Regions from separate parts of the Pseudomonas anuradhapurensis genome, predicted to be linked through region 3. Evidence: predicted binding sites of a transcription regulator. Region 3 holds the regulator's gene; each other region holds the start of a gene.
What was found. The regulator sigma-54, encoded in region 3, starts transcription at its own class of promoters, with help from an activator protein. The targets are predictions, from matches to a motif close to ANTGGCATNNANNTTGCTNT.

Region 1 (3,362 bases), 780 kb from region 3:
CAGCACGCCCATGGCGAAGCGCAGGATCGCCCCGGCCAGGATCGGTGTGGCCACCATCAGGCCCCGTTGTTGTGCGCTCAGTTGCAGGTCGGCGGCAATCTGCACCGCCAGCGGGCCGAGCAGGTACCAGACCATGAAGCTGAGGTCGAAGTACAGGAACGCGGCGAACAGGGTGGGCACATGCCCGGATTTCCAGAAGCTGGTACTCATCGAACACCTCACTTGGCAATGCAGCGGAACGAAAAAGACGCCGCTTCCCGCTCCACGGGTGTGGAGGGGAGAGCGACGTCTTTGTCGGGATCAAGTGGGCAACCGCCGTTGGTTACCGGTGCAATTCGTTCAGCAAGAGATGGGCCAACTTTGCCAAGCGACCGGGTATTTGTAGGAGCGGCCTTGCGTCGCGATGGGCTGCGCAGCAGCCCCGAATTTCAGCCTGCAGCACAGATTGCCGGGGCTGCTGCGCAGCCCATCGCGACGCAAGGCCGCTCCTACAGGGGGGCCGCGTGAAGCAGGTTGCTAACCGAGCATCTCGTGCATGGCGATGATCTGCTCGGCTACCTGGATCAGCTTCTGCTGGCGGCTCATGGCCTGCCGGCGCATCAGGGTGTAGGCCTGTTCCTCGTTGCAGTCCTTCATTTTCATCAGCAAGCCCTTGGCCTGCTCGACACGCTTGCGCTCGGCCAGTTGCTGGTCGCGCGCCTGCAACTGCGCCTTCAGCGCCTGGTCACTTTCGAAGCGGGCCATGGCCACATCCAGGATCGGCTGCAGCCGTGCGGCATGGATGCCTTCGACGATGTAGGCGCTGACGCCGGCCTGGATCGCCTGGCGCATCACTGCGGGGTCGTGTTCGTCGGTAAACAGCACAATCGGGCGTGGCTGGTCCCGGCTGACCAGTACCACCTGCTCCATCACGTCACGGTCTGGTGAATCGGTATCGATCAGCACCACGTCCGGGCGCACTGTTTCGACGCAGGCAGGCAGGTCGATGGTCAGGCCTGGGGCTTCGATCACCTCGAAACCGGCCTCGCTCAGTGCCGCCTTGAGACGGCCGAGTTTGTTCTGGGTATCGTCGATCAGCAGGATACGCAACATGCTCATCCCCCTTACGCGCCGACGCGAGCATCGGGCAGCTCGCCCAGGGCATGCAGGCGGAAACTGCGGGCATAGGCGTAGGGATCGCTGCCATCCCAGCGGGTACCGTCGATCAGCAGGCTGCTGCGCATGGGCTGCTCGGGGCAGGCCACGCCCAGGCTCTGTGCCGCTTCACGGTACAGGGCCAGTTGCTGCACCTGGCTGGCCACGCCGAGGTAGTCGGGGTCTTCGCGCAGCAGGCCCCAGCGGCGGAATTGGGTCATGAACCACATGCCGTCGGACAGGTAGGGCAGGTTGGCCTGGCCATGGTCGTGCAGGCGCAGGGCGTGCGGGTCTTGCCAGTGATTGCCCAGGCCGTCCTGGTAATGGCCGAGCAGGCGCGGTTCGATGCGCTCCAGCGGGGTGTCCAGGTAGGCGCTGCCACTGAGCAGCTGTGCGGTGCTGCGGCGGTTCTCCGGGCTTTGCTCGATGAAGCGGCTGGCGGCGAGGATCGCCTTGATCAAAGCGCGGGCGCTGTTGGGGTACTGTTCGGCGAAGGCACGGGCACAGGCCAGGACCTTTTCCGGGTGGTCCGGCCAGATCGACTGGCTGGTGGCCAGGGTGAAGCCCTGGCCCCTGGCCACCGCATCGGCGGCCCAGGGTTCGCCCACGCAGAAACCGTCGATGCGCCCGGCCTGGATGTGCGCAGCCATCTGCGCTGGCGGCACCACTACGCTATCGACGTCGCGCAGCGGGTGGATGCCCTGGCTGGCCAGCCAGTAATACAACCACATGGCATGGGTGCCGGTGGGGAAGGTCTGGGCGAAGGTCAGTCGTGCGCCATGCTGGTGCACCAGGCGCGCCAATGCCTCGGGGTTGGTCACGCCCTTGCGTTGCAGGGCCGGCGACAGGTTGATCGCCTGGGCGTTCTGGTTCAGCCCCATGAGCACGGCCATGGCGCTGGCCGGTACGCCGCCGATGCCCAGGTGCACGGCATAGGCCAGGCCGTACAGGCAATGTGCGGCATCCAGCTCGCCGCTGACCAGTTTGTCACGCAGCCCAGCCCAGGAACCCTGGCGCTTGAGGTTCAGGGTAAGGCCATGCTGCTGGGCAAAGCCCTGGGTGGCGGCGACCACCACCGAGGCGCAGTCGGTCAGGGCCATGTAGCCGATGTTCAGGCTGGGCTTTTCCGGCGCGTCGCTGCCGTTGACCCAGGCCAGGGGCATTGCTCGGGGTGCTGTGTTCACAAGGTTCCTCGCCCGTACTGATAAGGCTGTGGGCTTGTCTGGTGCAACCGATGTGCCATCTGGCGGCAGCACTGGCGCAGTTGCCCCACGATTTGCTGTCATGCCGGCTGCGCGCTGGCTATAATCGCCCCCTCATTCACCCCGAGCCTCGCCGCCCATGTATACCCTGGCCCGCCAGCTGCTGTTCAAGCTTTCTCCGGAAACCTCCCACGACCTTTCCCTGGACCTGATCGGTGCCGGTGGCCGGCTTGGCCTCAACGGCGTGCTGTGCAAGCAGCCGGCGGCATTGCCGGTCACGGTCATGGGCTTGAACTTCGCCAACCCGGTAGGCCTGGCGGCCGGCCTGGACAAGAACGGCGCGGCCATCGACGGTTTCGCCCAGCTGGGCTTCGGCTTTGTCGAGATCGGCACGGTCACCCCACGCCCGCAGCCGGGCAACCCCAAGCCGCGCCTGTTCCGCCTGCCGGAGGCCACCGCGATCATCAACCGCATGGGCTTCAACAACCTGGGCGTCGACCACCTGCTCGGCCGGGTGCGCGCAGCACGTTACAAAGGCGTGCTGGGCATCAACATCGGCAAGAACTTCGACACCCCGGTCGAGCGCGCTGTGGATGACTACCTGATCTGCCTGGACAAGGTCTACACCGACGCCAGCTACATCACCGTCAATGTCAGCTCGCCAAACACCCCTGGCCTGCGCAGCCTGCAGTTCGGCGATTCGCTCAAGCAACTGCTCGACGCCCTGGCCGAGCGCCGCGAGCAACTGGCTGGTGCGCATGGCAAGCGTGTGCCACTGGCGATCAAGATTGCCCCGGACATGAGCGATGAAGAAACCGCCCTGGTGGCCGCCGCGCTGATGGAGTCGGGCATGGATGCGGTGATCGCCACCAACACCACGCTGGGCCGTGAAGGTGTCGAAGGGCTGCCATACGGCGGCGAGGCCGGCGGCCTGTCGGGCGCGCCGGTACTGGAGAAGAGCACCCATATCGTCAAGGTGCTGGCGGGCGAGCTGGGCGGCAAGTTGCCGATCATCGCTGCCGGCGG
Region 2 (3,362 bases), 2.7 Mb from region 3:
CGCGTCTACACCCGTGCCGGTGCGTTCCAGGCCAGCAAGGACAACTTCGTGGTGACCTCGGATGGCCTGCGCCTGCAGGGGTATGCCGCAGACTCGAATGGCAAGATCCAGAAGGGCGTGCTGAGCGACCTGCAGATCGATACCTCGGCGCTGCAGCCAAAGGCCACGTCGCTGATCGACCAGGGCATCAACCTGAACTCTTCGGCCGCCGATATCCCCCTGGAAGTCGACGATGGTACTGGCGCGATGGTGCCGAACCTGCCGTTCGACCCGGCTGACCAGAAGACCTACACCAAGTCCTTCCCGACCAAGGTGTACGACAGCCAGGGCAACGAGCACACCATGGAGCAGTTCTACCGCAAGACCGGCACCAATGAGTGGACCATGTACACCCTGGTGGATGGGCGCAACCCGTTCGACCCATCCTCCACCACGCCGCTGACCGGCACCATCAGCTTCAACAGCGATGGCTCGGTCAAGAGCATGACGGCCGACAACACCGGCCACCCGGCGGGCTCGTCGTTCACCGTGACCAACAACACCTTCACCATGACCGGTTGGGTGCCTGCGGTGGAAGACTCGGCGGGTAACTGGATCGCCAACGGCGCCGCAGGCAATGCCGATGGCATGCGCCTGTCGATGAACAGCACCACCTCCTACAACACCGAGACCGCTCGCATGTCGCAGTCCCAGGATGGTTATGCCACCGGTATCCTGTCGAGCCTGAGCATCGACTCCACCGGCGTGCTGTTCGCCAGCTTCAGCAACCAGCAGTCCCGCGCCATCGGTCAGGTTGCGCTGGCCAGCTTCGCCAACGAGCAGGGCCTGCAGCAGATCGGTGGTACCCGCTGGACCGAGACCTACACGTCCGGCATTCCGGGTATCGATGCGCCGAAGACCGGTACCCTGGGCAGCGTCGAGTCCAACTCGCTGGAAGCTTCCAACGTCAACCTGACCCAGGAGCTGGTCGAGCTGATCAAGGCGCAGAGCAATTACCAGGCGAACGCCAAGACCATCTCCACCGAAAGCACCATCATGCAGACCATCATCCAGATGACCTGATGGTCGCTGGCTGAGCGTGTGCGGGCGAACCCCTTTGTCATGAAGGGGTTCGTCGTTTTTGCAGGGGGCTCCATGAACAAACTGCTTGTCGCGCTGATTGCTGCAGCGTGCCTGTACCAGGCCCAGGCTGGCACCGCGCCGTGGTGGCGCTGGGAAAGCCAGGTGGATGGGCGCCTGGTGTGCTCGCAGTGGCCGCCGGGGGAGGGCTGGAAGAAGTTTGCCGGGCCCTTCACCAATGGCGCCTGCCGCGAGCCTTGACCTGGCCGGCGTGTTCGCCGATTTGCCTGCGAAGACGTTGCTGCAGGCTTGCCGCAATCGGCAACCCGGCGCCGGATAACCGGCGTCCGCGCTTCGGCAAAACCCCGCAAAAGCCCGTAATCACGGGCTTTTTGCTGATTTCGAAAAGTTGGTTCGGAACTTGCTTTAGAGCCTGCACAGCAGCGGCGAGCGGCAAACGATCGCCAGTGCAGCGGAGGATGACTGTGGACAAGATGCTTTACGTGGCCATGACCGGCGCCAGCCAGAACGCGCTGGCGCAGAAGGCCCACGCCAACAACCTGGCGAACATTTCCACCAATGGTTTCCAGCGTGACCTGGAGCAGGCGCGCTCGATGCCGGTGTTCGGCGACAGCTTTCCGGCGCGTGCCTTTGCCATGACCGAACGCCCGGCCACCGACTTCAGCGAAGGGCCGATGGTTGAAACCGGGCGCGACCTGGACGTGACGGTGACCGGCAAGGGCTTCATTGCCGTGCAGGCACCCGACGGCAGCGAAGCCTATGTGCGTACCGGCAGCCTGAACATCGACGCCCTTGGCGTGCTGCGTGCCGGCAACGGCATGCCGGTGATCGGTAACGGTGGCCCTATTGCCATCCCGCCAGAGCAGAAGGTTGAAGTCGGCGCCGACGGCACCATCAGCATCCGCTCCATGGGCGAAGACCCACGGGTGATGGCCGAGGTCGACCGTATCAAGCTGGTCAACCCGGACAGCAAAGGCCTGACCAAGGGCCTGGACGGGCTGATCCACACCAAGGACGGCCAACCAGCCGCCGCCGACGTCAATGTGCGGGTGGTGTCGGGCTTCCTGGAGGGCAGCAACGTCAACGCCGTGGAGGAAATGACCTCGGTGCTGGCGCTGTCCCGTCAATTCGAACTGCACGTCAAGATGATGAACGCGGCCAAGGAAGGCGACGAAGCCATGGCGCGTGTTTTGCAAATCGGCTAATCACTTTTGAACGGGTGCCGTAAAACAGGCGCACGAGGAGAACTTACATGCTTCCGGCTCTTTGGGTCGCTAAAACCGGCCTGTCCGCCCAGGACACCAACCTGACGGTCATCTCCAACAACCTGGCCAACGTCTCGACCACCGGCTTCAAGCGTGATCGCGCCGAGTTCCAGGACTTGCTGTACCAGATCAAGCGCCAGCCAGGTGCGCAGTCCACCCAGGACAGCGAACTGCCGTCCGGCCTGCAGGTCGGTACCGGTGTGCGCATCGTCGGCACGCAGAAGAACTTCCAGACCGGCAGCCTGCAGACCACGGAGAACCCGCTGGACATGGCGGTCAACGGCCGTGGCTTCTTCCAGGTGCTGCAGCCGGATGGCACGGTTTCGTATACCCGTGACGGTACCTTCCACCTGAACTCCGATGGCCAGATCGTCACCGCCCAGGGTTTTGCCCTGGAACCGGCGATCGTGGTGCCTAATGACGCCCAGACCTTCACCGTCGGCCAGGACGGTACCGTGTCGATCACCACCGCCGGCAACCCGGCGGCGCAGGTGATCGGCAACATCCAGACCGCCGACTTCATCAACCCGGCCGGCCTGCAGGCGATTGGCGACAACCTGTTCCTGGAAACCGCCGCCAGTGGTGCACCGCAAGTCGGCACCCCGGGCCTGAACGGTTTTGGTACCACGTTGCAGCAGACCCTGGAGAACTCCAACGTCAGCACCGTGGAAGAACTGGTGAACATGATCACCACCCAGCGTGCCTACGAGATGAACTCCAAGGTCATCTCCACTGCTGACCAGATGCTGTCGTTCGTAACCCAGCAGCTCTAAGCCCTAGTGCAGGTTCTACTCCCGTTACACCGTGAGGTAAGTGTCATGAAGCGTTTGTTGTCTGTGTTCGCCCTGGGGGGGGCGGTCGTGCTGGCAGGTTGCGTCGCGCCGACGCCCAAGCCGAACGACCCGTATTACGCGCCGGTCCTGCCGCGCACCCCGCTGCCGGCTGCAGCCAACAACGGTTCGATCTACCAGGCCGGTTTCGAGCAGAGCCTGTACACCGACCGCAAGGCGTTCCGCG
Region 3 (3,362 bases):
ATGGTGGTGCTCACCGATCGCGCCAAGGTCGAGAACGAAGGCAACACCACCGAAGGCGAGAAGATCGTCTACAACACCAAGACCCAGGTGGCGACCGCCGGTCGTGGTGGCAACGTGACTTCGCCGCGTCAGCGTATCGACATGGTGATCCAGCCCAAGAAGAAGGCCGAGTAAATGGCAACCCTCAAAGCCCAGCACCTGGCCAAGAGCTACAAGGGGCGGCAAGTCGTACGTGACGTCAGCCTGTCGATCGACAGCGGCCAGATCGTCGGCCTGCTCGGCCCCAACGGCGCCGGCAAGACCACCTGCTTCTACATGATCGTCGGCCTGGTCCAGGCCGAGCAGGGCCGCGTGCTGATCGACAACCTCGATGTCAGCCACCAGCCCATGCACGGTCGCGCCCGCGCCGGTATCGGCTACCTGCCGCAGGAAGCCTCGATCTTCCGCAAGCTGTCGGTGGCCGACAACATCATGGCCATTCTCGAGACCCGCAAGGACCTCGACCGCGAAGGCCGCCGCAAGGAACTGGAAAGCCTGCTGCAGGAATTCCACATCAGCCACATTCGCGACAACCTTGGCATGAGCCTGTCCGGTGGCGAGCGCCGTCGCGTCGAGATCGCCCGTGCGCTGGCGACCGCCCCCAAGTTCATCCTGCTGGACGAACCGTTTGCCGGTGTCGACCCGATTTCCGTCGGCGACATCAAGCAGATCATCCACCACCTCAAGGCCAAGGGCATCGGTGTACTCATCACCGACCACAACGTCCGCGAGACCCTGGATATCTGCGAAACCGCCTATATCGTCAATGATGGCCGCCTTATCGCCGAAGGCGATGCCGAGACCATCCTGGCCAACGACTTGGTCAAAGAGGTTTACCTGGGCCACGAGTTCCGGCTCTGAACCCAGTACGCGCCTGGAGTGCCGGCAATTCGCCCTGCAATCGGGGTAAAGTTGTTACGGTACTCTAGGCAAACGCTACAATTTAAGGCATAAAACTTGCTTGATCTGGCGCCCCGGCGCCCCCGTGTAGTGGATGGCGCATGCGCGCCGGCGAACAAGGTATTAAGCCCCAGCCATGAAACCATCGCTCGTCCTAAAAATGGGCCAGCAACTGACGATGACGCCGCAGTTGCAACAGGCCATCCGCCTGCTCCAGCTTTCCACCCTGGACCTCCAACAGGAAATCCAGGAAGCGCTGGAGTCGAACCCGATGCTCGAACGTCAGGAAGACGGCGACGACTTCGACAATAGCGACCCGATGGCGGACAACGCCGAGAACAAACCGGCCGCCGAAGTCCAGGACAACAGCTTCCAGGAAAGCACCACCAGTGCCGACAACCTTGAGGACGGTGAGTGGAGCGAGCGCATTCCCAACGAGCTGCCGGTGGACACCGCCTGGGAAGACATCTACCAGACCAGCGCCAGCAGCCTGCCCAGCAACGACGATGACGAATGGGACTTCACCACGCGGACATCGGCCGGCGAAAGCCTGCAAAGCCACCTGCTGTGGCAGTTGAACCTGGCACCGATGTCAGATACCGACCGGCTGATTGCGGTCACCTTGATCGACAGCATCAACGGCCAGGGTTACCTGGAAGACACCCTCGAGGAGATCTGTGCCGGTTTCGACCCCGAGCTGGATATCGAGCTGGACGAGGTCGAAGCGGTGCTGCACCGCATCCAGCAGTTCGAACCGGCCGGCGTCGGTGCCCGCAACCTGGGCGAATGCCTGCTGCTGCAACTGCGCCAACTGCCAGCCAATACCCCGTGGATGACCGAAGCCAAGCGCCTGGTCACCGATTTCATCGACCTGCTCGGCAGCCGCGACTACAGCCAGCTGATGCGGCGCATGAAAATCAAGGAAGACGAGCTGCGCCAGGTCATCGAGCTGGTGCAGAGCCTGAACCCGCGCCCCGGTTCGCAGATCGAGTCCAGCGAACCTGAATACGTGGTGCCCGACGTCATCGTGCGCAAGGACAATGACCGCTGGCTGGTGGAGCTGAACCAGGAAGCCATCCCGCGCCTGCGCGTCAACCCGCAGTACGCCGGCTTCGTGCGCCGGGCCGATACCAGTGCCGACAACACCTTCATGCGCAACCAGCTGCAGGAAGCGCGCTGGTTCATCAAGAGCCTGCAAAGCCGCAACGAGACGCTGATGAAGGTGGCCACGCAGATCGTCGAGCATCAGCGCGGCTTCCTCGACCACGGCGACGAAGCGATGAAACCCCTGGTGCTGCATGACATCGCCGAGGCGGTCGGCATGCACGAATCGACCATTTCGCGGGTTACCACGCAGAAATACATGCACACGCCACGTGGCATCTACGAACTGAAATACTTTTTCTCCAGCCACGTCAGCACCTCCGAAGGCGGAGAATGCTCGTCCACGGCGATCCGCGCGATCATCAAGAAACTGGTTGCGGCGGAAAATCAGAAAAAGCCATTGAGTGACAGCAAGATCGCTGGTTTACTGGAGGCACAAGGCATCCAGGTAGCCCGTCGCACCGTCGCCAAGTATCGCGAGTCTCTCGGCATCGCACCGTCGAGCGAACGCAAGCGACTGATGTAGCCCCTGAGATGCGCCACAGCGTTTGTGGGGCAGGTGCAAGACCTGCCTCTTTATGCACGGGCAACAAAGGAGAAGCTGTATGCAAGTCAATATCAGTGGACAGCATGTAGAAGTCACCCAGCCACTGCGCGATTACGTGCTTGAAAAACTCGCTCGGGTGGAAAGTCACTTCGACAAGATCACCAACGTGCAGGTCATCATGAAGGTCGAGAAGCTGCAACAGAAGGTCGAGGCGACCCTGCAGATTCCCGGCGGCGAAGTGGTTGCCAACGCCGAACACGAAGACATGTATGCAGCGATCGATGCCTTGGCCGACAAGCTCGACCGCCAACTGAAAAAACACAAGGAAAAACAGCAAAGCCTGCTGCAAGGTGCAGCTGCCCGCTGATCCCCCTCATCCATGATCCGACTTGAAACCATCCTGACCCCCGGCCGTTCCCTGGTGAACGTGCCGGGCGGCAGCAAGAAGCGCGCCCTGGAAAAGGTCGCCACCGTCATCGCCGAACAAGTACCAGAACTGGAGATGCAGGACGTCTTCGAAAAACTGGTCGCCCGGGAGAAACTCGGCTCGACCGGTTTCGGTAATGGCATTGCCATCCCGCACTGTCGGCTCCCAGGATGCTCCGCTCCGGTCAGCGCCCTGCTGCACCTGGAAGCCCCCATCGACTACGATGCGATCGATGGCGCTCCGGTGGACCTGCTGTTCGTCCTGCTGGTGCCAGAAGCCGCGACCGATGCTCACCTGGAACTACTGCGGCAGATCGCCAGCATGCTTGACCGCAAGGAAGTGCGT
Region 4 (3,362 bases), 1.5 Mb from region 3:
CCAAGGGAGGCCGTTATGATCATGTCACCGACGCCAGGCGCCGATCAGATCAGCAGCTGTAGTACAGCTCGTATTCCAGCGGGTGGACGAAGGTGCGGACCTTGATCTCTTCTTCGCTCTTCAGCTCGATGAAGGCATCGATGAAGTCGTCGGAGAACACGCCGCCCTTGGTCAGGAACGCACGACCTTTGTCCAGCTCTTCCAGGGCTTCCTTCAGGCTGCCGCAAACCTGCGGAATGTCCTTGGCCTCTTCAGGCGGCAGGTCGTACAGGTTCTTGTCGGCCGCATCGCCTGGGTGGATCTTGTTCTGGATACCGTCCAGGCCGGCCATCAGCAGGGCGGCGAAGGCCAGGTACGGGTTGGCCGATGGGTCCGGGAAGCGTGCTTCGATACGGCGGGCTTTCGGGCTGCCGACGTAAGGAATACGGATCGAGGCGGAACGGTTGCGAGCGGAGTAGGCCAGCATTACCGGGGCTTCGAAACCTGGGACCAGACGCTTGTAGGAGTTGGTCGACGGGTTGGTGAAGCCGTTCAGGGCCTTGCCGTGCTTGATGATACCGCCGATGAAGTACAGGGCGGTGTCGGACAGGCCGGCATAGCCTTCACCAGCGAAGGTGTTCTTGCCGTCTTTCCAGATCGACATGTGCACGTGCATGCCCGAGCCGTTGTCGCCGTACAGTGGCTTCGGCATGAAGGTGGCGGTGCGGCCGTAAGCGTCGGCAACGTTGTGCACCACGTATTTCAGGGCCTGTACTTCGTCAGCCTTCTTTACCAGGGTGTTGAACTTGACGCCGATTTCGTTCTGGCCGGCAGTCGCCACTTCGTGGTGGTGGACTTCGACGGTCTGGCCCATTTCTTCCAGTGCGTTGCACATGGCAGTACGGATTTCGTGGTCGTGGTCGAACGGCGGGACCGGGAAGTAGCCGCCTTTCACGCCCGGACGGTGGCCCTTGTTGCCGCCTTCGATGTCAGCGCCGGTCATCCACGAGCCTTGCTCGGAGAAGATCTTGAACATCGAACCGGAGATGTCCGACTGGAACTTCACTTCGTCGAAGATGAAGAACTCTGGCTCGGGACCGGCGAATACGGTGTCACCGATGCCGGTGCTCTTCAGGTACTCTTCGGCGCGCTTGGCGATGGCACGTGGGTCACGGTCGTAGCCCTGCATGCTCGACGGGTCGACGATGTCGCAGGTCAGGATCAGGGTCGGTTCTTCGGTGAACGGGTCCAGGACGGCAGTTTCATCGACCGGCATCAGGATCATGTCGGAGGCTTCGATGCCTTTCCAGCCAGCGATGGAGGAACCGTCGAACATCTTGCCGACTTCGAAGAAGTCGTCGTCCAGTGCATCACGCGCCGGCATGGTCACGTGGTGCTGAGTGCCTTTGGTGTCCGTGAAACGCAGATCAATCCACTTGACGTCATGATCTTTGATGAGTTGAACCGACTTCGACATGTTGTCCTCCGGATGGTCTAGGGCGCGGTAGGCCGCTGCCCTGGAAAAAGGGTGTTGCCGGGCGCGGATAGTCGGCCAAGCGTACCTGCCTCACAAGGGAGCAAATTGCATGCCAGTGCCCGAAAATGGCGAGTCCGGGATAAAAAGGGGCGTTTGTAGGCATCTGCCGGGCTTGGAGCGAGCGAAAGTGCACACTTAGGAGGCATGAATTCAGTGTAGAGCACCAAATAAGTGCATAGCGTGACGGGTGTGCTTTGTTTGAGGGCCTCATCGCGGGTGAAACCGCTGCTACCAGGTGGGCGATGGCTGCAGGAGCGGATTAATCCGTGAGGAGGCAGGCACAGGCGCCGCAAATCCTGCCTCCTGCATTTATCTGAAAGCTTCTGATCAAAAGTTGGTCAAATCCTGAGCAATTTCCGCTATAATTCGCGCCCCTCATTTTCGGCAGGCCCTGCGCGCGCTGTTAACCAATGAAACTTATCGTCAAAGTCTTCCCAGAAATCACCATCAAGAGCCGGCCGGTGCGCAAGCGCTTCATTCGCCAGCTCGGCAAGAACATCCGCAACGTGCTCAAGGACCTCGACCCTGAGCTCGCGGTGGAGGGTGTCTGGGACAATCTCGAAGTGGTCACCCGCGTCGAAGACGAGAAAGTCCAGCGCGAGATGATCGAGCGCCTCACCTGCACTCCGGGTATCACCCATTTCCTGCAGGTAGAGGAGTACCCCTTGGGTGACTTCGACGACATCGTTGCCAAGTGCAAGCACCACTTCGGCCACTTGCTGGCCGGCAAGCACTTCGCCGTGCGCTGCAAGCGCGGTGGCCACCATGACTTCACCTCGATGGACGTCGACCGCTACGTCGGCAGCCAGCTGCGCCAGCAATGCGGCGCCGCCGGTATCGAGCTGAAGAACCCGGATGTACTGGTGCGCATCGAGATCCGCGACCAGCGCCTGTACGTCATCCATAGTCAGCACAACGGCATCGGCGGCTACCCGCTGGGTGCCCTGGAGCAGACCCTGGTGCTGATGTCCGGTGGCTTCGATTCCACCGTGGCGGCCTACCAGATGATGCGTCGTGGCCTGATGACCCATTTCTGCTTCTTCAACCTCGGCGGCCGTGCCCACGAACTGGGTGTGATGGAAGTGGCCCACTACCTGTGGAAGAAGTACGGCAGCAGCCAGCGCGTGCTGTTCATCAGCGTGCCGTTCGAAGAAGTTGTCGGCGAGATCCTCAACAAGGTCGACAACAGCTACATGGGCGTAACGCTCAAGCGCATGATGCTGCGTGGTGCGGCGCATATGGCAGACCGCCTGCAGATCGATGCGCTGGTGACCGGCGAGGCGATTTCCCAGGTGTCCAGCCAGACCCTGCCGAACCTGTCGATCATCGACTCGGCCACCGACAAGCTGGTGCTGCGCCCGCTGCTGGCCAGCCACAAGCAGGACATCATCGACCAGGCCACCGAGATCGGCACCGCCGACTTCGCCAAGCACATGCCAGAATATTGCGGCGTGATCTCGGTGAACCCGACCACGCATGCCAAGCGGCACCGCATGGAGCATGAAGAGAAGCAGTTCGACATGGCCGTGCTGGAGCGCGCCCTGGAGCGGGCCAAGTTCATTTCCATTGATCATGTGATCGATGAGCTGGGCAAGGACATCGAAATCGAGGAAGTGACCGAGGCGCTGCCCGGCCAGATCGTCATCGATATTCGTCACCCTGATGCCCAGGAAGACCAACCTCTGGTGCTGGACGGTATCGAAGTCCAGGCCATGCCGTTCTACGCGATCAACAGCAAGTTCAAGCACCTGGACGCCAACCGCCAGTACCTGCTGTATTGCGACAAAGGTGTGATGAGCCGCCTGCACGCACACCACCTGCTCAGTGAGGGACATGCCAATGTGCG

Region 1: a site for sigma-54 is predicted at 2,359-2,378, ahead of HU763_RS08455 (CmpA/NrtA family ABC transporter substrate-binding protein). Genes of this name have one in related genera too.
Region 2: a site for sigma-54 is predicted at 1,468-1,487, ahead of HU763_RS17170 (flagellar basal body rod protein FlgF). Genes of this name have one in related genera too.
Region 4: a site for sigma-54 is predicted at 1,554-1,573, ahead of glnA (type I glutamate--ammonia ligase). Genes of this name have one in related genera too.

Annotation. Positions count from the first base shown of each region.
Region 1 is NZ_CP077097.1:1,815,935-1,819,296, forward strand. Features, by position in the region: gene HU763_RS08445 (nitrate/nitrite transporter) at 1-210, opposite strand, end outside; gene HU763_RS08450 (ANTAR domain-containing response regulator) at 517-1,092, opposite strand; gene HU763_RS08455 (CmpA/NrtA family ABC transporter substrate-binding protein) at 1,104-2,318, opposite strand; gene HU763_RS08460 (quinone-dependent dihydroorotate dehydrogenase) at 2,476-3,362, shown strand, end outside.
Region 2 is NZ_CP077097.1:3,733,104-3,736,465, reverse strand. Features, by position in the region: gene flgE (flagellar hook protein FlgE) at 1-1,062, shown strand, start outside; gene HU763_RS17175 (hypothetical protein) at 1,135-1,320, shown strand; gene HU763_RS17170 (flagellar basal body rod protein FlgF) at 1,545-2,285, shown strand; gene flgG (flagellar basal-body rod protein FlgG) at 2,333-3,118, shown strand; gene flgH (flagellar basal body L-ring protein FlgH) at 3,164-3,362, shown strand, end outside.
Region 3 is NZ_CP077097.1:1,038,022-1,041,383, reverse strand. Features, by position in the region: gene lptA (lipopolysaccharide transport periplasmic protein LptA) at 1-174, shown strand, start outside; gene lptB (LPS export ABC transporter ATP-binding protein) at 175-900, shown strand; gene HU763_RS04805 (RNA polymerase factor sigma-54) at 1,076-2,569, shown strand; gene hpf (ribosome hibernation-promoting factor, HPF/YfiA family) at 2,649-2,957, shown strand; gene ptsN (PTS IIA-like nitrogen regulatory protein PtsN) at 2,970-3,362, shown strand, end outside.
Region 4 is NZ_CP077097.1:4,959,837-4,963,198, reverse strand. Features, by position in the region: gene glnA (type I glutamate--ammonia ligase) at 50-1,456, opposite strand; gene thiI (tRNA uracil 4-sulfurtransferase ThiI) at 1,927-3,362, shown strand, end outside.